DNA from 4 places in the Sphaerisporangium siamense genome. Region 4 is predicted to be linked to each of the others. Evidence: riboswitches for the same ligand, from Rfam matches in the RefSeq annotation. Region 4 holds a riboswitch; each other region holds the start of a gene.
What was found. A riboswitch is a leader RNA that binds a small molecule or an ion and turns the genes downstream of it on or off. The one in region 4 is predicted to bind cyclic di-AMP.
Positions count from the first base shown of each region.

Region 1: it holds a riboswitch for cyclic di-AMP, as region 4 does, so the genes downstream of both, BJ982_RS08825 (C40 family peptidase) here and BJ982_RS40405 (hypothetical protein) in region 4, are expected to answer to the same signal.
Region 2: it holds a riboswitch for cyclic di-AMP, as region 4 does, so the genes downstream of both, BJ982_RS29200 (CHAP domain-containing protein) here and BJ982_RS40405 (hypothetical protein) in region 4, are expected to answer to the same signal.
Region 3: it holds a riboswitch for cyclic di-AMP, as region 4 does, so the genes downstream of both, BJ982_RS39950 (C40 family peptidase) here and BJ982_RS40405 (hypothetical protein) in region 4, are expected to answer to the same signal.

Region 1 covers NZ_JACHND010000001.1:1,852,295-1,858,076, reverse strand. Annotated here, with positions in the region: gene BJ982_RS40315 (RDD family protein) at 1-897, opposite strand, end outside; gene BJ982_RS08830 (amino-acid N-acetyltransferase) at 986-1,558, opposite strand; cyclic di-AMP (ydaO/yuaA leader) riboswitch at 1,941-2,134, shown strand; gene BJ982_RS08825 (C40 family peptidase) at 2,140-3,213, shown strand; gene BJ982_RS08820 (helix-turn-helix domain-containing protein) at 3,256-3,447, opposite strand; gene BJ982_RS08815 (type III pantothenate kinase) at 4,137-4,919, opposite strand; gene BJ982_RS08810 (L-aspartate oxidase) at 4,919-5,782, opposite strand, start outside.
Region 2 covers NZ_JACHND010000001.1:6,379,438-6,385,219, forward strand. Annotated here, with positions in the region: gene BJ982_RS29195 (hypothetical protein) at 1-615, opposite strand, end outside; cyclic di-AMP (ydaO/yuaA leader) riboswitch at 1,319-1,470, shown strand; gene BJ982_RS29200 (CHAP domain-containing protein) at 1,485-2,201, shown strand; gene BJ982_RS29205 (ABC transporter substrate-binding protein) at 2,597-3,937, shown strand; gene BJ982_RS29210 (carbohydrate ABC transporter permease) at 4,051-5,016, shown strand; gene BJ982_RS29215 (carbohydrate ABC transporter permease) at 5,013-5,782, shown strand, end outside.
Region 3 covers NZ_JACHND010000001.1:7,030,164-7,035,945, forward strand. Annotated here, with positions in the region: gene BJ982_RS32060 (M48 family metallopeptidase) at 1-992, opposite strand, end outside; gene BJ982_RS32065 (peptidase MA family metallohydrolase) at 1,057-1,950, opposite strand; gene BJ982_RS32070 (CHAP domain-containing protein) at 2,238-3,110, shown strand; gene BJ982_RS39950 (C40 family peptidase) at 3,218-3,790, opposite strand; cyclic di-AMP (ydaO/yuaA leader) riboswitch at 3,873-4,033, opposite strand; gene BJ982_RS32080 (ArsR/SmtB family transcription factor) at 4,468-5,043, shown strand; gene BJ982_RS32085 (MFS transporter) at 5,040-5,782, shown strand, end outside.
Region 4 covers NZ_JACHND010000001.1:3,177,346-3,183,127, reverse strand. Annotated here, with positions in the region: gene BJ982_RS14665 (VOC family protein) at 1-844, opposite strand, end outside; gene BJ982_RS14660 (alpha/beta fold hydrolase) at 863-1,705, opposite strand; gene BJ982_RS14655 (helix-turn-helix domain-containing protein) at 1,992-3,155, shown strand; tRNA gene BJ982_RS14650 (tRNA-Lys) at 3,208-3,281, opposite strand; gene BJ982_RS40405 (hypothetical protein) at 3,397-3,984, opposite strand; cyclic di-AMP (ydaO/yuaA leader) riboswitch at 4,332-4,462, opposite strand; gene BJ982_RS14640 (OsmC family protein) at 5,069-5,467, opposite strand; gene BJ982_RS14635 (hypothetical protein) at 5,498-5,773, opposite strand.

The DNA.
Region 1 (5,782 bases), 1.3 Mb from region 4:
CGCGCCCGCCACGCCGTAAGGCTGCTGGTAGCCACCCGAGGTCTGCGGGTAGCCCGGCTGGCCGTACCCCGGGGAGGAGTAACCGGGCTGCTGGCCGTAACCGGGCTGGGCGTACTGCGCCTGCTGGCCGTACCCCTGCTCGCCGTAGCCCTGCTGGGCCTGGCCGTACTGACCCTGCTGCCCGTAATCCTGGCCCTGCTGCCCGTACTGGGACTGCTGGCCGTAAGCCTGCTGCCCCTGCTGGCTCTGCTGCTGGCCGTAGCCCTGCTCGCCGTAGCCCTGCTGCTGGCCGTAACCCTGCTGGCTCTGCTGCTGGCCGTAGCCCTGCTCGCCGTAGCCCTGCTGCTGGCCGTACTGGGACTGCTGGCCGTAACCCTGCTGGCCCTGCTGGCCCTGCTGGCCCTGCTGCCCGTACTGCGCCTGCTGGCCATAACCCTGCTGCTGGCCGTAACCCTGGTCGCCGTAGCCCTGCTGGCCGGACTGACCGTACGACTGCTGCTGGTCATAGCCCTGCTGCTGGCCGTACCCCTGGTCGCCGTAGCCCGAGCTCGCCTGGGACTGCCCGTACCCCTGCTGCCCGTAGCCCTGCTGCTGGCCGTACTGCTGGCCCGAGCTCTGCTGGCCGTATCCCTGCTCGCCGTAGCCCTGCTGGGCCTGGCCGTACTGCGACTGCCCGTAACCCTGCTGGCCGTAGGACTGCTGACCGTATTGGCTGGATTGGTTGGACTGGCTGGACTGGTTGGGGTGTTCCGACGTCGGCTGGGGACGGTGGACGACCGTCACCTCCGGATCGGCGCCGGGGAGCGACCGATCTGCGTTGTGCTGCCCATACGGGGAGCCGGAGGACTCGTTGCCCCCCGGCTCATCGCGTGGGTACGGCGGCTGTCCGGTGCTCACCGTGTCACCTCACTTCGGCTTCGCATGCGACATATGTAAGACACGCATGCTGTGGTGTTGCCCAACGTAGCGACAGCGGCATCAACAGTCACCTTTCCACCGGGTCACCACGCTGGTCAGAGCGTGGGACCAAATGGAGAAGCATGCGCGTGTTGCCGAGGGTGTTGGGCTTGACATGTTCAAGATCGAGAAACTCGGCTACGCCCTCATCGTAGGAGTCGAGCAACTCGGCGTACACCTCAGGAGAGACCGGAGTGCCCTGGATCGGGATGAACCCATGCTTGGCGAAGAATTCCACCTCGAATGTCAGGCAGAACACCCGCCGCAACCCGAGTTCGCGCGCCGCCTCGATGAGCGCGGAGACGATCATATGCCCGATGCCCAGGCCGCGGCAGGAGTCGTCGACCGCGACGGTGCGGATCTCGGCGAGATCCTCCCAGAGGACATGGAGGGCGCCGCAGCCCACCACCACGCCGTCCCGCTCGGCCACCCAGAACTCCTGGACGTCCTCATAAAGGGTGGCGGTCGATTTGCGCAGCAGACGGGGGCCGTCGCCGGAGTACGCGTCGACCAGGCGCCTGATGCGCCGGACGTCGGGCGTGCGGGCGCGTCGCACCACGAGCGTGCCGCCGGACGGCACGAACTCCACGACCTGCTCCATGAAGCGCCAGCGTATCCGCCCCGGCGAGCGGCCCGGCTGCCGCGCCGTTCCGCCGCCGCACATAACGGACGGTCCGAAACCGGGGACGCGTGCGCACTCAGGTGGCCGGAGGTGAGGTTGCGCACACTTGATGTCCATGGGGTCCACCAGGGCATCGTTTGAGGTTCCGCACAGTCGCCCACCTGCGGGCGCCGTCGCCAAGGCGAGGGCAAAGTGCCGTAAACGCACGGTAAAGTGGGTCGGTCAGCGGTTCGAGCGTGATCGTCCTGTGACACCTCAGTTGTGAAAGCTCAACAGAATCCGCAGTTCTGGTTGAGCAGGAACCCGCGCTGCACTAGTGTCCAGCGTCGATGCCGGTCATCGCCCCCGCGATGGCCGCGCCGCCTAATCCCGGCCGCGTCCCCGTGCGGCAGGGAGCCGGGGACCCAACCGGCGCACGGGCCCCGACCGTGCGAGCCGTTGTTCCTGGGGTGAATCCGAGAGGGAGGCATGGAGTTCTCCATGATCGCGAACTCGGTAGGGCTGCTCCGGCCCGAACCCGTCAGCTAACCCGGTAAGCGGCCGAGGAGAGGAGCTCGTTGGTGCAGCCTAGGCGCACGCCTGGAAAGAGTGCGGGCAGGCACGCCCGCCCCCGCGAACACACGACGCGTGCCCGGCTCGCCGGCGCGATCCCCAGGCGGCTGCCACGCCGCATCGCGCTCATCGCCACCGCCCTGACGGTGCTCACCTTCGGCTCCCCGCTCGTGGCGGCGACCGCCGAGCCCAAACCGAGCCTCACCCAGCTCAAGAAGCAGGTCGAGGACCTGTACAACCAGATCGAGTCGCTCACCGAGCAGTACAACGGCCAGAAGGAGCGGCTCAAGCAGGCCCAGCGCTCGGCGGACCTGGCGAAGAAGACGCTCACCAAGAGCCAGGCCGACCTTGAGGAGAAGCGCCGCAGGGCGGGCCTGCTCGCCCAGGACGCCTACATGACCGGCGGGGTGGGCTCCTCCCTGGCCCTGGCCATGTCCGGCGATCCTGACGGCTATCTGGACCGCGCGGCGACCACCTACGCCCTGCAGTTGCAACAGGGCGAGGAGGTCGCGCAGATCACCAAGGCCATGCAGATCGCCGAGCGCGCGAAGGCGGGCGCCAAGGCGCGCGAGGCCGAGGTCAAGAAGCTGGTGTCCAGCCTGTCCACCCAGCGCGACAAGATCCGTGGTCTGATCGCCAAGACCGAGAGCTCGCTGTTCAAGCGCGCCCTCGCGCAGGCCGGCCAGCCGGGCGGCAGGGCCACCCGCATCGACATCCCGATCCCGGGGACCGGCAAGGCCGCCGAGGCCACCAAGTGGGCGCTGACCCAGCAGCTCAGGCCGTACGTCTGGGGCGCCGCCGGCCCGAGCACCTTCGACTGCTCCGGCCTGGTGATGTGGGCCTACCAGAAGGTGGGCATCAGCCTGCCGCACTACACCGGCGACCAGTGGACCGCGGGCACCCACGTCTCGCGTGAGGATATGCGCCCGGGTGACCTGGTCTTCTTCTACAGCGACCTGCACCACGTCGGCATCTACATCGGCGGCGGCATGATGGTGCACGCCCCGCGCACAGGTGACGTGGTGAGGGTCGCCCCGCTCGGCAACCGTCCGTTCGCCGGGGCCGTGCGCATCGCCGACTGACACGGCGACGCGCGGGAACGCGGGCGGGCCGGCGACCGGGGGCTAGATCAGCCGCCGCCGCGCCGCCCAGGCCACGGCCTCGATGGCGGTGGCCACGCCGATGCGGTCGCAGATGCCCCGGAGGCGGCGCCGGACCGTCCTGCCGCTGACGTCCAGCCGCCGGCCGACACGGTCGACGGTGACGCCCTTGGCCAGTTCGGCGAGCAATAGAAGATCATCGTCGCTCAATCCCACGCCGTCTGATCCCGGGTGAATGTCATTCCCTCGGGAAACCAGATCCGGATACGCCATCGGGTGTCCTCCCCCACGACGAACTCGGCAACATACTCGAATGCTTCTAGCCCGCCCGTCAGGAACGGTAAACGCCACGTTCAAAGGTCGTCAAGCACCGGCCCCGCATAGTCGTTACCGCTACGATTGACATACCTGTGCATATGTGAACTACTCATGACATGTTCGCGAACCCATAGCCGCAGGCCGAGCCGCAAGACGATCATGGACGGCACCGGCGCCGGGACGCGGCGGAGACCCCGTGGCGCCGGTTCACGGCAGGTCGGCGGGCAGGACACCCCGGATCGCCCCATGCCAGGCATATAAGATCAACGCCTCTCCAGCCATAATTTCGCGTGAAATCACAGGCCCTTTCCCATCATTTTCGGCTGGACACGGCCGCGTGCGCGCGGTGTCACGGGGGCATTCCCGGCATGGGCCACGGGCGGCGTAATCTGCAGGCGGCGCCGCGGCGCGGCTGCGATATGGATCTCCGCCGGGCGGCCGGCCATCACGCGCGCGTCATCGGCACGCCGCGAACGGACTGGTCTTCGTTATCTGCGCGCGACCGACCGAAAGCGTCTTCGACGCGTCGAATCCCATGCGGGGCGCGCCCGGCCGCGCCGGAAGGCCGGGGCGCGTGGGGCGGAACGTCAGTTGGTGTTGCGGTTGTAGATCAGCCGCAGGCCGATGAGCGTCAGCCACGGCTCGTGCACGTCGATCGAACGGGCCTCGTCCACGACGGGAGAGGCGAGCGAGCCGGTGGCCACGACCGTGACGTCGTCGGGGTCGGCGGCCAGCTCGGGGGCCATGCGCTCGACGATGCCGTCCACCTGGCCGGCGAAGCCGTAGATGATGCCCGCCTGCAGGGCCTCCACGGTGTTCTTGGCGATCACCGAGCGGGGGCGCACCAGCTCCACCTTGTGAAGCTGCGCGCCCGCCGCGGCCAGGGCGTCCACGGAGATGTCGATCCCCGGGGCGGTGACGGACCCGACGTACTCGCCCTTGGCCGAAACCGCGTCGAAGGACGTCGCGGTGCCGAAGTCGACGATCACGCAGGGACCGCCGTAGAGGGTGATGGCGGCGAGCGCGTTGACGATGCGGTCGCTGCCGACCTCCTTGGGGTTGTCCATGCGCACCGGGACGCCGGTGCGCACGCCCGGCTCGACGATGACGGCGTTCACGTCGCCGTAATAACGCCGGCACATCTCGCGCATCTCGTTGAGCACGGACGGGACGGTGGAGCAGATGGCGATGCCGCTGATGTCGGCGCCCTTGAGCAGGGGGCTCTGGCCGAGCAGCCCCTGCAGGACGACCGCGATCTCGTCGGCGGTGCGCCGCGCGTCGGTGGCGAGGCGCCAGTGCTCGATGACCTCTTCGCCCTCGAAGAGTCCCAGCACGGTGTGGGTGTTGCCGACGTCGATCGTGAGCAGCATCAAGCCCCCCGAAGGTCCAGAGCGAGGTCGAGTGCGGGGGCGGAGTGGGTCAGAGCCCCCACGGCTAGGTAGTCAACACCGGTTTCGGCCACCTCACGCGCGGATTCCAGCGTGAGACCGCCGCTGGCCTCCAGGCGCGCCCTGCCGTCCACCAGGCGTACGGCCAGCGCCAGGTCCTCGACGGTGAAGTTGTCCAGCAGGATCTCCTCCGCCCCTTCCGCCAGCACGGGTTCGAGCTGGTCGATCCGGTCGATCTCCACCTCGATCGGCAGTCCGGGGTACGCCTGCCGTACCGCGCGGAACGCCTCGGCGACCCCACCCGCCGCCACCACGTGATTGTCCTTGATCAAGGCCGCGTCCGAAAGGGACATTCTGTGGTTGGTCCCGCCGCCGCACCTGACGGCGTACTTCTCCAGGGCGCGCAGCCCCGCGAGGGTCTTGCGGGTGTCCCGCACCCGGGCCTTGGCGCCGTCCACGGCCCGCACCCAGCGGTGGGTCAGCGTGGCGATCCCCGACAGGTGGGTGACCAGGTTGAGCGCGGTGCGCTCGGCGGTCAGCAGGTCGCGGGCCGGGCCGGTGACCGTCATCAGCACGTCGCCGCGCGCCACCCGCTCGCCGTCCTTCACGTGACGCTCGGCGCTCAGCCGTCCCGAGGAGGCGGCGGCGAACACGGCCTCGGCGACGGGCAGGCCGGCCACCACGCCGTCGGCGCGGGCCACGACGTCGGCGACGGCCGTCCTGCCGGCGGGGACGGTGGCGATCGTGGTGACGTCGCCCGCCTCCGCGAGGTCCTCGGCGAGGGCGGCGGCGACCACCGCGGCCACCGCCTCGGGGTCGAGGCCCGCCAGCGCGAGGTCGGCCTC
Region 2 (5,782 bases), 3.2 Mb from region 4:
GCCGAGCACGACGGTCTCCTCGCGGGGGCGGGGGTGCCGGACGGCGGGCTGGGAGCGCAGCCAGGCGAAGTCGTGGGTGATCAGCTCGGCCCCGAGGCGGCGCACGGCGGCGGCCAGGTCGGCGGGGACCGGCAGCGCGGTGAAGACGGTGAGGCGCCCGGCGCGTGCGGCGGCCCGCAGGCGCAGCGCGGCGGCCAGGCCGAGGACGCGCCGCGAGGGGGTGGCCTGGACGCGGGCGCGCAGCAGGGACGTGCCGGCGCGGGAGGTGAGCTGTTCGAGGACGCGGATCGTGGCGAGGCCGTCGTCCACCAGCACGAGGCGCGACGGCAGGGCGGTGAGCGAGGTGAGCTGCACCCGGCCGGAGAAGGCGTCGCCGAGCACCCAGGCGGCGCGGCGCCCCGGGCGGGGCATACGGCCGGCGGCGGTCTCGATCGTGAGCCCCGGCGGCAGGTCGAGCGAGGTGAGCTCGGCGCGTGTGACGCGCAGGGCCGGGAGCTTGGCGCGGGTGACCACGCGCATCTCCGGTCCCGCGACTCCGGCGTGCCGCGCCTCGACCGCGCAGAGCAACTGGAGGGGTGACTCCACCCAGGCGACGGCCGACCCCTGCTCCCGCACGCGGCTTCGACCGTTCCTCTCCACGCCGGGGATTGACGCTTTCACGACGCAAGCAAGGTAGCCGCGTGACGCGACGCGTGAGGTAACAACCGATGAACACGGTCTTACGGCCGCTGGACCAGGTTTGGAGCAACGGGCGCGGGATCGTGCCCGACACGCCACCGGAGCCTCGCATGACAGGAAACGCCCTCGGCGGCCGAACCCGCCCGGCCGGTGCCGTATCCGCCCTCGGGGTCCCTCAGAAGGGGGAACCACCTCCGTTCCCGGCTTCGGGGGTGAGACGCGGGGCCGCCGGGACGCGTCCCCGCCCTTCCGTCATAGGCGACGCCGGGCCGTCCGGCAACCCCCTGCGGGGACGCCTTGACATTCCCGCCGCCATGTCGCCCGGATATCCATTTCGTGCCACCGTGTCTCCCAGGTCACATCAGCCCCAGTGCCCTCGGCGGCCGGTGCCGGGATCCGTACGATGGGCGGATCGTCGCAGGTAAAGAGCGGGTCGGGAACGGCCCACGATCACCGGCCCCGTGACGCTTGGCGTCCCCGATCCCCACTCCAGACCAGAGATTTGTCCTGTTTGCATCTGTTTGTCCGATGTATTACGGTGGGTGGACTCCAGGCGGGGGAACGTCCGGATCGGACGCCTTCTTCATGCCGTGGAGCTTGCATAGCGTGACCGGTCCTCTGGGAGATCCCTCTCCCGCCGGCGCGTGCACCGCCGAGTCCGCCCTGTGCGGAGCCGGGGACCCACTTCTCTCCCCGGGGTGAATCGGGGCGCCATTCCCACGGACGCTCCGTAGGGCGAACTTCCACGCCCGAACCCGTCAGCTAACCCGGTAGGCGGCCGTGGAAGAAGGAGTCTCCCTTTGTCCATGTCCGACAACTTCGACAAGTTCGTACATCGGCTTCAGGATGCCCCGAAGAACCACTTGAAGTCTTTCGCGCTGGCCGGCCTGGTGGCCGCCCAGCTCGTGACGGGCGCCGCCTTCGCCGCCAACGCCGACACCGGTCCCGGGGGCTCCGGAGTCGCCAAGGTCGCCGGCGCCGAGGCCGCCCGCCTGGCGGAGGGCCTCAGCGCGCCCTCCGGAGCGCGGCACGTCTCCGCGCAGCAGCTCCTGACCCTGGCCGAGAGCCAGGTCGGCATCAGCGAGAACGCCTACGGCGGTGGCACGAAGTTCCACCGCTGGTACATGGAGAGCCCGCGGGCCCGTGAGACCGTCGCCCGTGACGGCGGCGCGATCAGCGCCTACGCCAACGCGCCCTGGTGCGACATGTTCGTCTCCTGGGTCGGCGACCAGCTCGGCATGCAGGACACCATGGGCTCGGACGCCTACACCGTCGCGCACGCCAAGTGGTTCGCCCAGCAGGGCCGCTTCGGCGAGACCCCGAGGCCCGGCGCGGTCGCGTTCTTCGCCTGGAACGGCACCAAGAGCGTCGACGCGATCGAGCACGTCGGGTTCGTCATCAAGGACAACGGCGACGGCACCATCAAGACCGTCGAGGGCAACACGGGCAACGGCAAGGTCGAGGTCCGCACCCGCACGACCGGCTCGGTCGCCGGGTACGGCTACCCCAACTACGCCGCCTGAGCCCCCGGCCGCCCGCGAGGCGGCCCCCATGACCACCAGCGGCGCGCCCCGCCTCCCGCGAGCGCCCGTCCTCCCCGACCGTACGGCCCGGCGTTTCCCGCTTCGCCGGGCCGTACGGCCTTTTCTGGACACGTTATGGGAGCGCTCCCAGAACATCCCGAACAGGGCCTGGCCGGGGCGCACCGCCGGGTGACCGACGCGGCGTAACAGTTCTGTTTCAACGTATTGACGGCGGTGTCGCCGATCGGCGACTCTTCGTGGGAGCGCTCCCAACCTCGCGCACGAGACCGCTCGTGGGACCACGGACGAGGTTCCAGCCACATCGCGGGGCCCGATATCGGGGCCGGCCCTCGATGCACCTCCCACTGACGGGCAACCACCGAGAGGGGTCCGGAATGAACCACAAGGCGCGCCGCGGCGGGAAGCTCGCCGCCGCGATGACGATGGCCGCCGCGCTGGGCGTCACCGCAGCCTGCTCCTCCGGCGGCACCGCCGCCGAGGGCACCTCGTCGGCCGCACCGGCGGAGAAGATCACCCTGACGCTGCAGACCTTCGGCGGCGGCACCAACTTCGGCTACAAGGCCGCCGTCGAGAAGTGGAACGCCGAGCACCCGGACGTCCAGGTCAAGTACACCAACCTCACCGACAGCTTCGAGAACGTCTACTGGCCCCAGATGCTCCAGTGGCTCCAGTCGGGCACCGGCGCCGGCGACGTCGTGGGCATCGACGAGGGCGGCATGGGCCTGGCCAAGGCGCGCCCGCAGTTCTTCACCGACCTCGGCCAGTACGGGCTGAACTCCCGCAAGGCCGACTTCCCCGCCTGGAAGTGGGAGAACGGCCTCACCGCCGACGGCAAGCTGTTCGCCCTCGGCACCGACGTCGGCGGCATGAGCATCTGCTACCGCGCCGACCTGTTCGAGAAGGCCGGGCTGCCGGCGAACCGCGACGAGGTCTCCAAGCTGTGGAGCGGCGGCTGGGACGACTTCATCAAGGCCGGCCAGAACTTCCAGGCGAAGGTCAAGGACGCCAAGTTCGTGGACAGCGTCAACACCATCTACAACGTGGTGCTGTCGCAGGAGTCCGCCAAGAACGGCAACGTCACCTACTTCGACCGCGACCAGAAGCTCATCGCCGGCACCAACCCGGCGGTCAGGACGGCCTTCGACCTCACCCAGAAGATCAGCCAGGCCGGGCTGACGGCCAAGCTGCAGAACTTCACCGACCCCTGGAACACCGGCTTCGTGAAGTCGCAGTTCGCCACGCTCGGCTGCCCCGGCTGGATGCTCGGCGTCGTCTCCGGCACCGCGGGCGACGCGTTCAAGGGCAAGTGGGACGTCGCCACCGTCCCGGGCGGCGGCGGCAACTGGGGCGGCTCCTGGCTCGCCGTGCCCAAGCAGTCCAAGCACCCCAAGGAGGCCGCCGAGCTGGCCGGTTATCTGACCGGCCCCGAGGCCCAGCTCATGGCGTTCAAGGAGGGCGGCAACCTGCCGAGCACGCTGGCCGCGCAGGACGACCCCGCGCTGCAGGGCGCGACCAACCCCTACTTCGGCGACGCGCCGATCGGCAAGATCTTCGGGCCGTCCATCAAGTCGCTCCAGCCGACGTTCCTCGGCGAGCGGCACGCGCAGGTCAAGCGCGAGGTGGAACAGGTCATCACCGGCATGGACCAGGGCTCGGTGCCGTACGCCGAAGCCTGGGACAAGTTCGTCGCCGCGGGTGAGAAGGCGGCGCGCTGACCGCCGCCCCCGCCACCGGCTCCGCCCATCGACCGTCACCGACGAACGAAGGAGTCCAGGGCTCCCCCGCCCGCGCCGCGGAACCCGCGGCCGGGCGGGGCCCCGCACCGCCGATGAGCGTCAACACCCAACCCCGGCGGGCGGACCCGGCGCCACCCGAGCGCCGCCCGCGCGCCCCGCGCCTCACCTGGTCCAGGTTCGACGTCAAGGCCGCCCCCTACCTGCTGATCTCGCCGTACTTCCTGCTCTTCGCGGTCTTCGGGCTGTTCCCGCTGGTGTTCACCCTGTGGGTCTCGCTGCGGGACTACGGCCTGGCCGGCGGCGAGGCGACCTACACCGGGCTGGACAACTACGCCGCGCTGCTGGCCGACGCCGACTTCTGGAACGCGGTGGTCAACACGATCGGCATCTTCGCGCTGGCCACGGTCCCGCAGCTCGTGCTGGCGCTGCTGCTGGCCAACGCGCTCAACAAGCGGCTGCGCGGACGGCTGCTGCTGCGCCTCGGGGTGCTGGTGCCGCTGGTCACCTCGGTGGTGGCCGTGGCCGTCGTCTTCACCCAGCTCTACGGCCGCGACTACGGCCTGGTCAACTGGCTGCTCGACCTGCTCGGCCTGGACCGGCACATCGACTGGCAGAGCACCAGGTGGTCGTCCTGGACGGCGATCGCCACCATGGTGGACTGGCGGTGGACCGGCTACAACGCGATCATCTACCTGGCCGCCATGCAGACCATCCCCCGCCAGCTCTACGAGGCGGCGGCGATCGACGGGGCCTCGGGCCGCCGGCAGTTCTGGAGCATCACGCTGCCGATGATCCGGCCCACGGTCCTGTTCACCGTCTTCGTGTCCACGATCGGCGGCCTCACCCTGTTCGCCGAGCCGGTCATGTTCGCCGGCAACCGCATGGACGGCGGCACCACCGGCCAGTTCCAGACGATCGCGATGTACATCGTCGAGCAGGGGTTCAGGAACTTCGACTACGGCTACGCGGCCGCCGCCGCCTGGCTGCTGTTCGTCCTCATCCTCCTCGGCGTCGGGCTCAACTACACCCTCGCCCGCAGGATTGGAGGCTCACGATGACCGCGATCACCTCACCCGCGGCGGCGGAGCGCGACCGGCGGGACCCGTTCCGCGCCACGCCCCTCACCAGGATCGGCCTCGGCGTCACGCTCGTCCTGTCGATCTTCCCGATCTACTGGATGATCATCATCGCCTCGCGGACCAACTCCGACGCCGTGGACGTGCCGCCCCCGCTGCTGCCGGGCGGCAACCTCGGCGAGAACGTCCGCAGGGTGCTCGCCACCGAGGACGCCCACTTCCTCGCCGGCCTGCTCAACTCGCTGGTCGTCACCTCCACCGTGACGGTGTCGGTCGTGGTCATCTCGACGTTCGCGGGCTTCGCGTTCGCCCGGCTGCGCTTCCGCGGCAGGAAGCTGCTGCTCGGCTCGATCCTGCTGACGATGATGGTGCCGCTCCAGCAGATGGGCGTGGTGCCGCTCTACCAGCTCATGGTGGACCTCGGCTGGGTCGGCTCGCTCAAGGCCGTGATCCTGCCGTACCTGCTGAACGGCTTCGGCGTGTTCATGATGACGCAGTACACCGAGCAGGCCGTGCCCGAGGAACTGGTCGAGGCGGCCCGGGTGGACGGCGCGTCCACGCTGCGCGTCTGGTGGAACGTGATCCTGCCGGCCGTGCGGCCCGGCATGGCCGTCCTGGCGCTGCAGACGTTCATGCTCAACTGGAACGAGTTCATGTGGCCGCTGATCGTCCTCACCCCCGAGAACCCCACGGTGCAGGTGTCGATCAGCTTCCTCACCGCGGCCCACAGCACGGACTACGTGCTGAT
Region 3 (5,782 bases), 3.9 Mb from region 4:
GGGTCGCCCACCGACGGCGTCCCGGCGCGGCGGCGCACCGCGGGCGCGCCGGCCACCAGGTACAGCAGGCACGCGCCCGCCGCGGCGCCGAGCCCGCCGACCAGCGTGCCGTACAGCACGTCGTCCTCGCGGGCGTGGCCGAGCTCGTGCGCGACCACCAGCGCGACCTCCTTCCGCGGAGCGCGCAGCAGCGTGTCGTAGACGACGACGCGCCGGGTCGCGCCGAAGCCGGAGACGTAGGCGTTGAGCGCGGTGGTCCGGCGGGATGCGTCGGCGACCAGGACGTCACGCACGGGGACGCCGTCGCGGCCGGCCATCGCGATCAGATCGGCGCGCAGCGGCCCGTGCGGCAGGGGCCTGAAGTCGCTGAACAGCGGCTCCACGACGACGGGGTAGGCGAACGACGCCGCGACGGTGAGGGCGAAGGCCCCCGCGGCGGCGGGGATCCACCAGCGGGCCCGGAACCGGCGGGCCAGCCACACCACCGCGACGATCATCACGGCGATCAGCACGGTCTGGACGGCGAAGCTCTTCAGCCGGTCGAGCGACCACCCGGCCCAGCCCTGCGTGGACAGCCCGTACGCGCGCAGGCGGGTCTCGTACCACATGCCGAACGGCCACTTGAGCAGCAGCGTCACCGCCGACAGCAGCAGCACCCCGGCCAGGGCGCGCAGCCACCACGGCCCTTTGAGCCGGCCCACCACCCACGCCCCCACCGGGGTGAGGACCAGCGCGCCCGCCACCAGCAGCGTCACGGCCAGCGACAGGTAGGACGGCGGGCTGACGGCGGCGTCGAAGGCGGCGGCCCGGGAGATCTGCGCGGGGGTGAAGTCGCGGGCCGGGTCGGGCGGCACGGCCGGGGCGCCGCCCAGGGGGTCCCAGGGCGTCGTGAGCGCGACGACGGCGGCCATGACCGCGCCGAGCGCCACGAGCGCGGCGCCCGCCGCGCGCACGCGCCTGCCGGGGCGGGTCTCCTCGGTCAGCTCCGCCACCAATACCAGCCTTTCTCCCGTGCCCCGCGGTCACGGCCCCTGGCGCGGCGCCTGCGACGGGCGGTCACGACAGCTCCGCCACCACGTAGGCGCGCCAGGCGGCGGTGAACCGCTCCGCGCTCACTCCGAGCACGCGGGGAAGCGCGCCCGGCGCGCCGCCCCCGCTGAACTCACGGTAGAGGGCGACAAGGGCCCGCTCACCGTAACGGGCCACGACATACCGGCAGGCGAGCCACGCCTCCTCGTACGCCTGCGCCAGGCGCGGCGATCCCGGGGCGAAGGCGTCCGGGCCCGGCAGCGCGACCGGGCGCCGGCCCGCGCGGACCTCGGCGGCCAGCTCGGCGGCGGCCGTCGGCACCGGGATGCCCGAGTCCAGGTAGCCGACGTAGTCGGCGAAGCCTTCCACGAGCCACTTCGGCGTGCGGGCGTCCGTGGCCGCGCCGGTGGCGAGGTGGGTGAGCTCGTGGGCCAGGACGACGTCGCGCCCGGCGTCGCTGAGCCGGGCGTACGCGGCGGGCTCGACGATCACGCGGTCCGCCGCCGCGACCGCGGCGAGCCCGCGCACCGAGGCGGGCACGGCGAGCGCGGCGGCCTGCGCGGTGGTGCCGGGCAGCAGTACCAGCGGCCGCACCGGCCCGCCCAGTCGCGCCACGGCACGCGCGGCCCGGTCGGCCCCGCGGGCCAGGTCGGCCGTCTCGGCGGCGCCCGCCCGTGCCGCGGCGAGCACTACGGCGCGCTCCCCCGTGACGATCCTCGCCCCCGCCCAGATCTCCGGGCGCCCGGCCACCGCGGCCCGCGCGAGGCTCTCCGGGTCGGGAGTGGCGGCGGGCGGGGCCGCGAGGACGGCCGAGGCCCCGGGCGCGGCCGGGAGGGCGCCCCAGAGCGCCGGAGCGGCCGTCGGCGCGCTCAGGGCCGCCAGCAGGCCCGCCAGTGAGGCCCCCAGCCGGACGACGCGCATGCGGGCAATCTACCGGGCGCCCCGCCCCTGAAACGCGCCCCCGAGGGCGCGGCTCCGGGACGGGGTGAGGCACGCGCGACGGCGGGAACACTCCCTGTGGGCACGTCCTCGTCCTCGGAGGCGCGATCTGACGGGCGTGCCGGGCAGTCCTGGACGGCCGGAAGCCGCCCGGGCCGGGAAGGGCCCCGGCGGATCGCCTGAGGCGTCCGGCCGTGCACGCCTGACGGCTGCGGATCATCGACCACATTCCGCGTCAGGGGGCGCGTCACGACCCGTGGAGGCCGGCCATGAGCAAGGCCAAGATCAAAACGGAGTACGAGCTCGTACAGGAGAACGTCGACCAGCCCCCGTGGGGGCCCACCGAGCCGGACGAGGAGGAGGTCCTCATCGGTCTCGGCTACCACCTCAACGAGGAGACCGGCGTCTACGAAGGCTTGCCGAGGACCATGGTCACGGAGGCCGAGAGGATGCTCCAGGAGGCCCGCATGGACCTCGGGATGAGCGGCCGTCCGAACCAGATCACCGAGGACTACGCCTCGCGCAACGGCTCGGAGTTCCTGACGGCCCACTGGTGTGACATGGCGGTCACCCACTGGGCCCGGGAGTCCGGCAACAGGAAGGCGGTGCTGCCGGAGGGCGACCGGGCGTACACCGTCTGGCACGCCGAGGACGGCCTGCGGCTCGGCCGCTGGCACACGGGCACGGTGGCCCAGATCAAGGAGCACGCCCGCCCGGGGGCGATCATGTTCGTCGACCACCAGGGATCGAACGACATCGGCGCGATCGACCACGTGGGCGTGGTGGAGGTCAACCTGGGCGACGGCCGCCTGCAGACCATCGAGGGCAACGTGAGCGACAGGTGCGTCCGCACCGTGCGCGGCGCGGCCGACATCGCCGGATTCTGGAATCCCGCCTACAACTGGACGGAGGCCATGGTGGAGAAGCTTCCGACGCTCCACGAGGGCGACCACGGCAAGCACGTGCGGACGATGCATCACCTGATGCTGGCCCGGGACACCACGGGGCTGGAGGGCCTCGGGGACGACGCCTTCACCGCGGAGCACGCGGCCGGCATCCGCCGGCTGCAGCAGGCCGCGGGCGTCGAGGTCGACGCGATCGTCGGCCCTGAGACCTGGAGCGTGCTGCTCGCGGTCCGGTAGGGCCGCCGGGCGTCGCGTGCGCCGGGAACGCGAAGGCCCCGTCCGCCCGCGAGGGGTGAGGGGGACGGGGCCTTCGGTCCGGTGCGCTCAGCGCGGGCCCGGACCGGTCACGCGCCGGGGCGGACGGCTCCGACGAAGCTGCCCTTGCGGTAGCCGTTGAGCTTGTCGATCCGCACCCGCGAGCCGCTGTTCGGGGAGTGGATCATCTTGCCGTGGCCGACGTACATGCCGACGTGGCCGAGGCCGCGGAAGAACATCAGGTCGCCCGGCTGGAGGTGCTTCCACGAGACCTTCTTGCGCACCGCGCGGTACTGCGCGCCGGTGACACGGGGCAGCTTGACCCCGGCCTTGCGCCAGGAGTACAGGACCAGACCCGAGCAGTCGAACGCGCCGGGGCCGGTGGCGCCCCAGCGGTAGGGGTCGCCGATCTGCCTCTTGGCCACGGCCACGGCGGTGCGCGCCTTGACGCGCTGCCGTGCGGCCTTGCTCAGCTTGGTCTTCTTGGTCTTCTTGGTCTTCGACGTCTTCGCGGCCGTGGAGCCCGTGGTGGTCGCCGCCGACTCGCTCTGGGTGGTCGCCGCGGGTTCCGCCGAGGCCACCGGGGGAACGACGGGAGTGACCGGCGTGGCGGCGTCCGCCGCCGGCACCTGCAGGGTCGCCAGGGCGACGGAGGCCGTCACGGTCAGGACGGCGCCGCCGAGGGAGAACCTGGCGATTCGGGGCAGGCGGGGGCTAGGGGTGGTGCTGGACAGGATCGCTCCTAGAATCTTCCACTTACGCCTACCGGGTTAGCTGACGGATTCGGGCATGGAAGCAGCCCTACGGCGCGCGGGGCGCCGATTCACCCCCGGCCTTCCGGCTGGAAGGCCAATTGGGTCCCCGGCTCCGTGCTCCTTGCCGCACGGATTCGGCAGGCCGCCGCGGTGTGGGTTCCTTGTGGGGTTCCCGGTTTCGCCGGCATGTGCCGGCGACGACGGCCGAATGGATGGGTGGTACGTCGGCCGATCTTGCGGACCGGCCCTCGTTCGCGACGGCATGGCGTTGCTCGCCGCGGCCCAGAAGCTACACAGATTGCGAAATTCCAGCAAAGGGTGGGTCAACGAAACGTAGATCATTACGACTGATCACTAACCGATAACGCCTGCATATCAATGCCCTCTGTTACCCGAATGTGATTCCTCTCACATAGCCGGAAACATGGCCCGCCCTTCGTCACATCCGTCACATCCGTCACACAAGTCTTGATCTTGGACGGGCCGGATCGGCGGTTGCGGGCCTCTCCAGAGATGTCAATATGCAAGAGTTCTTTAGCAATGTCTGTTGCGCAAGGCATGTTGCTCATGCCAGCGTGGGGCCCATGGAGAACGAGAACGTCCGGCAGATCACCGACTCGCGCGTGCTGGCCGCCCTGGCCCATCCCCTGCGGCGCCGTCTCATGGACGCGCTCAAGGTCTACGGGCCCTGCACCGCCAGCATGCTGGCCGAGCACACCGGCCAGGCCGTGGCCAACGTCAGCCACCACCTGCGGGTCCTCGCCTCGGGCGAACTGGTCGAGGAGGCCCCCGAGCTGGCCCGCGACCGGCGTGAGCGCTGGTGGCGCCTGGTGTCGGCCTCGCTCCGGTGGTCCACCCGCGACTTCGAGTCCGACCCCGCCTCCGCCGCCGTGGCCGGCGCCGCCGAATCGCTCAACCTGGACCACCACGTGGCCATCGTCCGCGCCTACTACGCCATGACCGAGGACGAGCGCGCGGCCTGGGACAACGCGCCGTTCTCCGCCGACAAGTGGCTGCGGCTGACGCCCGCCGAGCTCGCCGAGGTGAGCCGGGAGGTCGTCGCCCTGTTCGACCGCTGGGCGGCCCGTGACGTCCCCGACGACGGCGCCTCCAGGGACCCGGTGTTCCTGTTCGCCTTCGGCGTCCCGGGGCGTCCATGAGCGCCCTGGACGCGCGATCCCCGCATCCCGGGCCGCCCGGCCGCTCCCCCGCGCGCCGCGGCGTCGGGGGCCTCCTGCGCGAGCGCGACTTCCGCCTGCTGTGGATCGGCGAGACGTCCAGCGCCTTCGGCAGCTCGGTGACCAGCGTCGCGATGCCCCTGGTGGCCGTCACCGCGCTGCACGCCGACGCGCTGGCCGTGGGCGTGCTGGCCGCGGCGGCGTGGCTGCCGTGGCTGCTCATCGGCCTGCCCGCGGGCGCCTGGGTCGACCGGCTGCCCCGGCGTCCGGTCATGCTGGCCTGCGACGTGGTCTCGGCGCTGGCGTTCTGCAGCGTCCCGGTGGCCGCGTGGCTGGGCGTGCTCACCATCGGCCACCTGATGGCCGCGGCCCTGGTCGCCGGCACCGCCAAGGTGTTCTTCCAGACGGCCTACCAGGTCCTGCTGCCTTCGGTGGTCGCCACGGCCGACCTGCGGGAGGGCAACGCCAAGCTCCAGGGCGGCGAGTCGGCCGCCCAGGTCGCGGGCCCGGGGGCGGGCGGCCTGGCCGCCCAGGCGTTCGGGGCGGTCGCCGGCCTGATCGCCGACGCGGCCACCTTCGTGATCTCCGCGGCCTGCCTGCTGGCGATGCGGACGCGCGAGGCGGCCGCCCCGGCGCGCGAGACCGCCACGCTGCTCCGGCAGATCGGCGAGGGCACGCGGTTCGTCCTGCGCGACCCCTACCTGCGGGTCATGACCCTGTT
Region 4 (5,782 bases):
AGAGGTCCGGGCCGGGGATTTCGGTGACCTGCCAGGTCGCGTCGTCGATGAGCACTCCGCCGCTGCCGAACTCCGTGTGCACGCCGACGGGAGACTCGGCGTAGAAGGAGAACATCTGGTCGTTGCTGTGCCGGCCGAGCGTCATCGTGACGGGGACCTCGCGGTCCAGGACCAGGTCGTAGGTGCGCCCGACCTCGTCCATGTCGGGGACCTCCAGCATGAAGTGGTGCAGGAACGGCTGGTCGATGCCGAAGAACGGGCCGTCCACGAACGCGATGCTGTGGTGCCGCGGGTTGGTGTGCAGGAACGTGGCCTGGAACGGCGTGCGCATGGTGTCGCTGATCTTGAAGCCGAGCACGTCCGTGTAGAACCGCTGCTGGGCGGACACGTCCGGGCTGGCGAGGACCACGTGGCCGAGGCCCAGCTCACCGGTGATGAAGCGCTCGACGTCGCGGGCCGAGGTGAACTCGCCCTCACCGCTCGTGGCGCCGTGGAAGAGCTCGACGCGGTTGCCTGCCGGGTCGAGGAAGTGGACCATTCCGGCGACGCGGCGGATCTCCAGCTCGCGCTGCGACGCCTGCCGGGCGATGACACCGTGGTCGCTGAGCTCGTCCATCGCGGCGCGGAGCGCGTCGGCGTCGGCGAGTTCCCAGCCGTAGTACGCGCCGCCGTCACGGTCGGACGCCTCGACGGTGATGCGGTGGTGGCGGTCGTCGATGCGGAAGTGGGTGGTGTCGTCCTCACCCGCGACCCGCTGCATGCCGAGGATGTCGGTGGCGTAGGTCGTGAACGCGTCCGGCTCGCGCGCGGACAGGCCGAGGTATCCGAGCTGCTTGATGTCCATCTGTCTGGCTCCTAACGGTCAGTTCGCTGCCTTGAGGAAGTTCCGGAGGAGGACCGCGTAGGCGCCGGCCCGCTCGATCTGCACCCAGTGGCCGCACTGCGGGAAGATGTGCAGTTCCGCGTTGGGCAGGTGCTGCTGGAGGTACACGCTGGAGTCGGGCGTCACGAACCGGTCCTCGCGGCCGTGCACGAGGAGGAACGGGTGCGCCATCCGGCGCAGCGCCGACGGCGGCACGGCGGCCTCGGCGGGGGAGGACGAGAAGAAACGCTCGTACGAGCGGCGGATCTCCGGCCGCATGATCTCCTTGTGGCGCTCCTCGGCGATGGCCGCGATCGACGCCCCGAGCCCGGTCTCGTCGTAGACGAACCACTTCGTCAGGTTCTCCAGGGCGCTGAGCGTGGGATCCTTGTAGAAGGAGACCATCCGCATGACCTCGGGCGTCGGCTGCGAGTGACCGCCCGCGCTGCCCATGAGAGAGACCTTGCGGACACGCTCCGGGGCCGCCATGACCATGTGCATCGCGAGGGCGCCGCCCATCGAGTTGCCGACCAGGTGGGCCTGCTCGATGCCGTGGGCGTCCATGAGGGCCAGCACCTGGTCCACGCGCATGCGCAGCCAGCCGATGAGGCTCCCGGGCATATCCTCGGGGTGGTCGGTACGGCCGTAGCCGACGAGGTCCGGGGCGAGGACCCGGTAATCGTCCGAGAGGGCCGGGATGAACCCGCGCCAGTTCGACGCGGCGTTGGCACCGGGGCCGCCACCGTGCAGCAATATCACGGCTTCCTTACCCTCGTCACCGGAGTCCAGAAAGAACGTGGAATAGCCGTTGGTGGTAACGGTCCGCTCAGTGGTTTCGGCCACGTGAATCAGTTTCCTTCCCAATCCTGCACGGAATTCGCTCAGCATGGGCCGAGTGTTTTCGCGCAGGCGTGATCAGCGGGTGTGAGTATTCGCCGTATCGCCCGGGCGGTGGCGGGGGTCGGCCGTGGCCGGGGGCGCGGCGACGGCGTCGCCGCCCTCACTCCACACCTTGCGTGGATGTGCTATATCGGTAACCGTAGACGGGCGGCACGCGGACGCGCTTCGGACGATCTGTCGCCGGTTCACCGGCGGGATCAGACCATGTGTCGGAGGGAGAGGACCGCCGATGAGCCTTGACGACAAGCTCCAGGATCTGGCTGACCGCCTGGGCGTCGCGCTGGTGGTGCTCGACCGCGACCTGAAGCTGGTGGCGTACAGCATCCATGACAACGCCACCCGCCGGGGGCGCCTCGCCAGGCTGCTGGCGGAGTCGGCCAGCCCCCTCACGGACGCCCTGGTGAAGGAGTACCAGCTGTGGGCCGCCACGCGTCCGGTGCGGTTGAAGGACGACGGGGAGAATGGGCCGCGCGTGGTTCTGCCGCTCCGGCATGAAAGGCAGTTGGTGGGTTATGTCTACCATGTCGAAGATCGGGAGCCGACGGCGGACGATCTTAGTCTGCTCGAATCCGCGGCCACCGAGATCGGAGTATTGATGGCCCTGCGGATCTCCGACCTCAGGCACCGTACGGAGCATTCCAAGCTGCTGCTTTCCGCGCTTCTCGGGGATTCGCCGGCGGGGCGGCGGCAGGCAGCGGAAACCCTGGTAAGGGAAGGGCTCATCGAGGACGTCGACCAATATTCCGTGCTCGTCTGCCAGGCCCCGGACACGCTTCCGAGATCGCTTGTCCGGCTGGCCGTGGAAGCGACTCTCGAATTCACCGCGCGGGCCACGACCGTGAAGATCGTCGGGGCCACGCTCGGGCTCGACGGGGTCGTTCTCTTTCCCCGTCCGGTCAATCGGGAAAGGCTCGACCGGGCGCTCTTCGGGCCTCGGCTGGAGGACATCGTCGCCGGGGTGGGGAGCGTGAAGCCCTCGCTGGCGGAGGCCGTCGACTCCTATCGGGAGGCGCGGCTCGCCTGCCGGGCCTCCCGGCTCGACCCGCAGCGGTACGGCAAACGGGTCTTCTGGGCGGATCTCGGGCTCGACCGGCTGCTGCTGCAGCTACCGCTGGAACGCCTGACCCCGGAGGACTTTCCGGTCGCGGTGCAGCGGCTCCTGGCATCGCCGCACGGGGTCGAGCTGGCGGGGACGCTGGAGGCGTATCTGGAGTGCGGCGGCGAGATCCAGGGCACGGCCCGCCGGCTGAGCGTCCACCGCAGCACGCTCTACTATCGGCTGGACCGCATCAGGGAGATCGTCGGCTACGACATCACCGACAGCGCGCTCCGCCTGGACCTGCACGCGGGCCTGCGGATCGCCCGCCTCGCGGGCCACTGGCCCAAGGGCTAGAGAAGACATGACAAACCCCAGCTCGAAGCACCCGAGCTGGGGTTTGTTCCTGTGCGCCGCCAGGGACTCGAACCCCGGACCCGCTGATTAAGAGTCAGCTGCTCTAACCAACTGAGCTAGCGGCGCATTCGGCTACGGCGACTTTAGCAGTCCCCGCGTGGCTCCGCACATCGGGCGGGCGGGCGTAGCCGTGCCTCACGGGGAGCCCCGCCGGCGTGGGGCTCCACGGTCTCGGGGGGCGTCAGTTGCCTTCGCCGGCGAGGGTGACGGGGGTGGGGGGCGGGGAGGCCGGCTTGGCGTCGCGGACGCCCCAGGCGCCGGTGGAGAACGGGACCGGGTAGTTCTTCTTGCCCACGCCGTCGCCCCACTTGGTGATCACGTACTCGACGTTGATGTGGCCGGCGTCGAAGCCCTTGACGGTGAGCGTGGTGTCGCTGAAGGCGCCGCCGGTCAGCTCCGCGAAGGTCTTGCCGTCGATGTCGAGCATCACGCCGTTGTTGGAGGGGATGCCCGGGCCGCGGTCGCCGATGAAGAAGGGGGCCTTCTTGCCCTTGTAGAACACGTATCCCTCGGTGCCGAGCGGCCAGCTCGGGCTGGCGAACAGGCCCTTCTGCATCGGCTTGCCGATGGCGGGGAGACCGGTGTCGCCCATGCGCCCGGAGGCGTCGTCCCAGAAGTAGGAGGCCTTGGTGGAGCCCTTGAGCAGGATGGGCTTGTCGACCTGGACGGTCGCGGCGGGCGTGGGGGTGGCGTCGTCGGCGTGGGCCGCGACGGTGGTGGCGCCGAAGGCGGTGGTGGCTGCGAGGCAGGCGCCGAGGATACAGGACATCGGTCGCCAGTTAGGGGGTACAGCGAAAGAAGTCATGGGGAGATCGGATCTTTCATCAGAAGACAAAGGCCGCACTCCGGGCCGCGCCGGGACGGGGGTGGAAAGCGCTGTCACTCAGGGGGCCGGCGGGGCAGTGCGCCCATCGCCGGGCCGGCGCGTTCCGTGTGGTGCAAGCAGGTGCAAGTAGGGCTGTGGCGTTCTCGCCACGACGTCACAGAGGGCGAGCGCGAAGGTGTCGCCCGGTGGACGGCTGCTACGAGCCGACTTGTCCGCCGCTTCTGACGGCGAAGATCCGGGGCTTATGGTAGCCCGGGGAATGGGCTCCGCGGAGTGGGGTGCTCCACTCGGTCTCCTCTCCAATCACGTCTACCGGGTTAGCTGACGGGTTCGGGCTTGGAGTAGCTCCCTACCGCTGGCGCGGATTCACCCCAAAGGACGTGGGTCCCCGGCTCCCCTCGGCCACGTACGGCCTTGGAGACTCGACGGCGGGCGGCGGCCTTCGGGCTGAAGACCAGGTCACCGCCCGTCTTGGGTTAAGACCTTACCCACTTAGTCAGGACAAAGCCAACGTTATCCCCCAAAAGTATTAGAAGATCTACCTCTTGACCACGAACTTCGCGTTTCGGGCATCCTCTGCCGGTAACCCGCACCGCCCCCGCGCCGCTCCAGGGGCGCGGGGGGTAAAGACGGTAAGTAAAGAGGAGGACGCCGTCACGTGCCCGGGATGCCGTCGCGCGAGAGGACGGCCACGTCGGGTCCACGGGGATCGGCGAGGGGGCACGGGGGCGAAAGGTGGGGACATGTGTCGGGGCCGGGCAGTCCCCCGCCTGCCCGGCCCCGATCTCAAACGGTCCGGCGCCGATGCCTTCCCCCAAACGCATCGGGCGGTCCCGCTGACGGACGCGGTCCCCCACCGCGTCCTTTCAGAAAAGATCTCGCAGGCCCCGCAGGATGCCGGTCGCATCCCTTGTGACCTGCCTTAACACTACATACCGGGGCCTGAGCTGCTCGTCATCGCAGGGTATAGATTCGGTCAGAGTCCCAGGGGTTGACCGGGTACGGATGGACCCGGAGGCGCAGGCGGCTATTCAGGCAGTTCGAGCGCGACCTCGACGCCCTCCTGGAGGGTGCGGCTCACGGTGCAGTACTTCTCGTGCACCCGCCGCGCCACCGCGCGGTACACCTCGTCGGCCTTGTCGTCGCCCTCGGGAAGCTCGACGTCGTAGGTGATGGTGATCGTGCCGAGCAGGTTGGACTCGGCCTTGTCGGCCTGGACGGTCATGGCCAGGCGCACGAGCCGATGGTCGCGCTGGGCGGTGAGGGGCTCCACCGTGACGATGTTGCAGCCGCCCACCGCGGCCAGCAGGAGCTCGACGGGGGTGAAGACCCCTTCGTCGTCGCCGCCGCCCATGGCGACCTCCGCGCCGCGGGCGTTGCGCGCCACGAAGCCGCCGTCTGTTCGCTCAACGTTCACCGATGCCATGGCAGGAGCCTAGAGCCGGCGGACGCCTGGTCAGGCGTCCGGATGCTTGGACAGGTACGCGACGTAGACGGGGCGGAGCGCCTCGCCGAGATCGCCTTCGCCGGAGGCGACCGCGTCGCTGAGCAGCGCGGACACCCGGCTGAGGTCGCTGGCGGCCTCGTCGGCGTGGCCGCTCGCCGCCTCGGCGGCGGGGATGGCCTTCAGCAGGTCCCACAGGAAGCCGAAGTCGCCGTGCGAGACCGCGTAGTGCACCGCCCTGTCGTGCAGCTCCCTGGGCGACAGCGACTCCAATTCATCCTGATCCATTGAGTATCA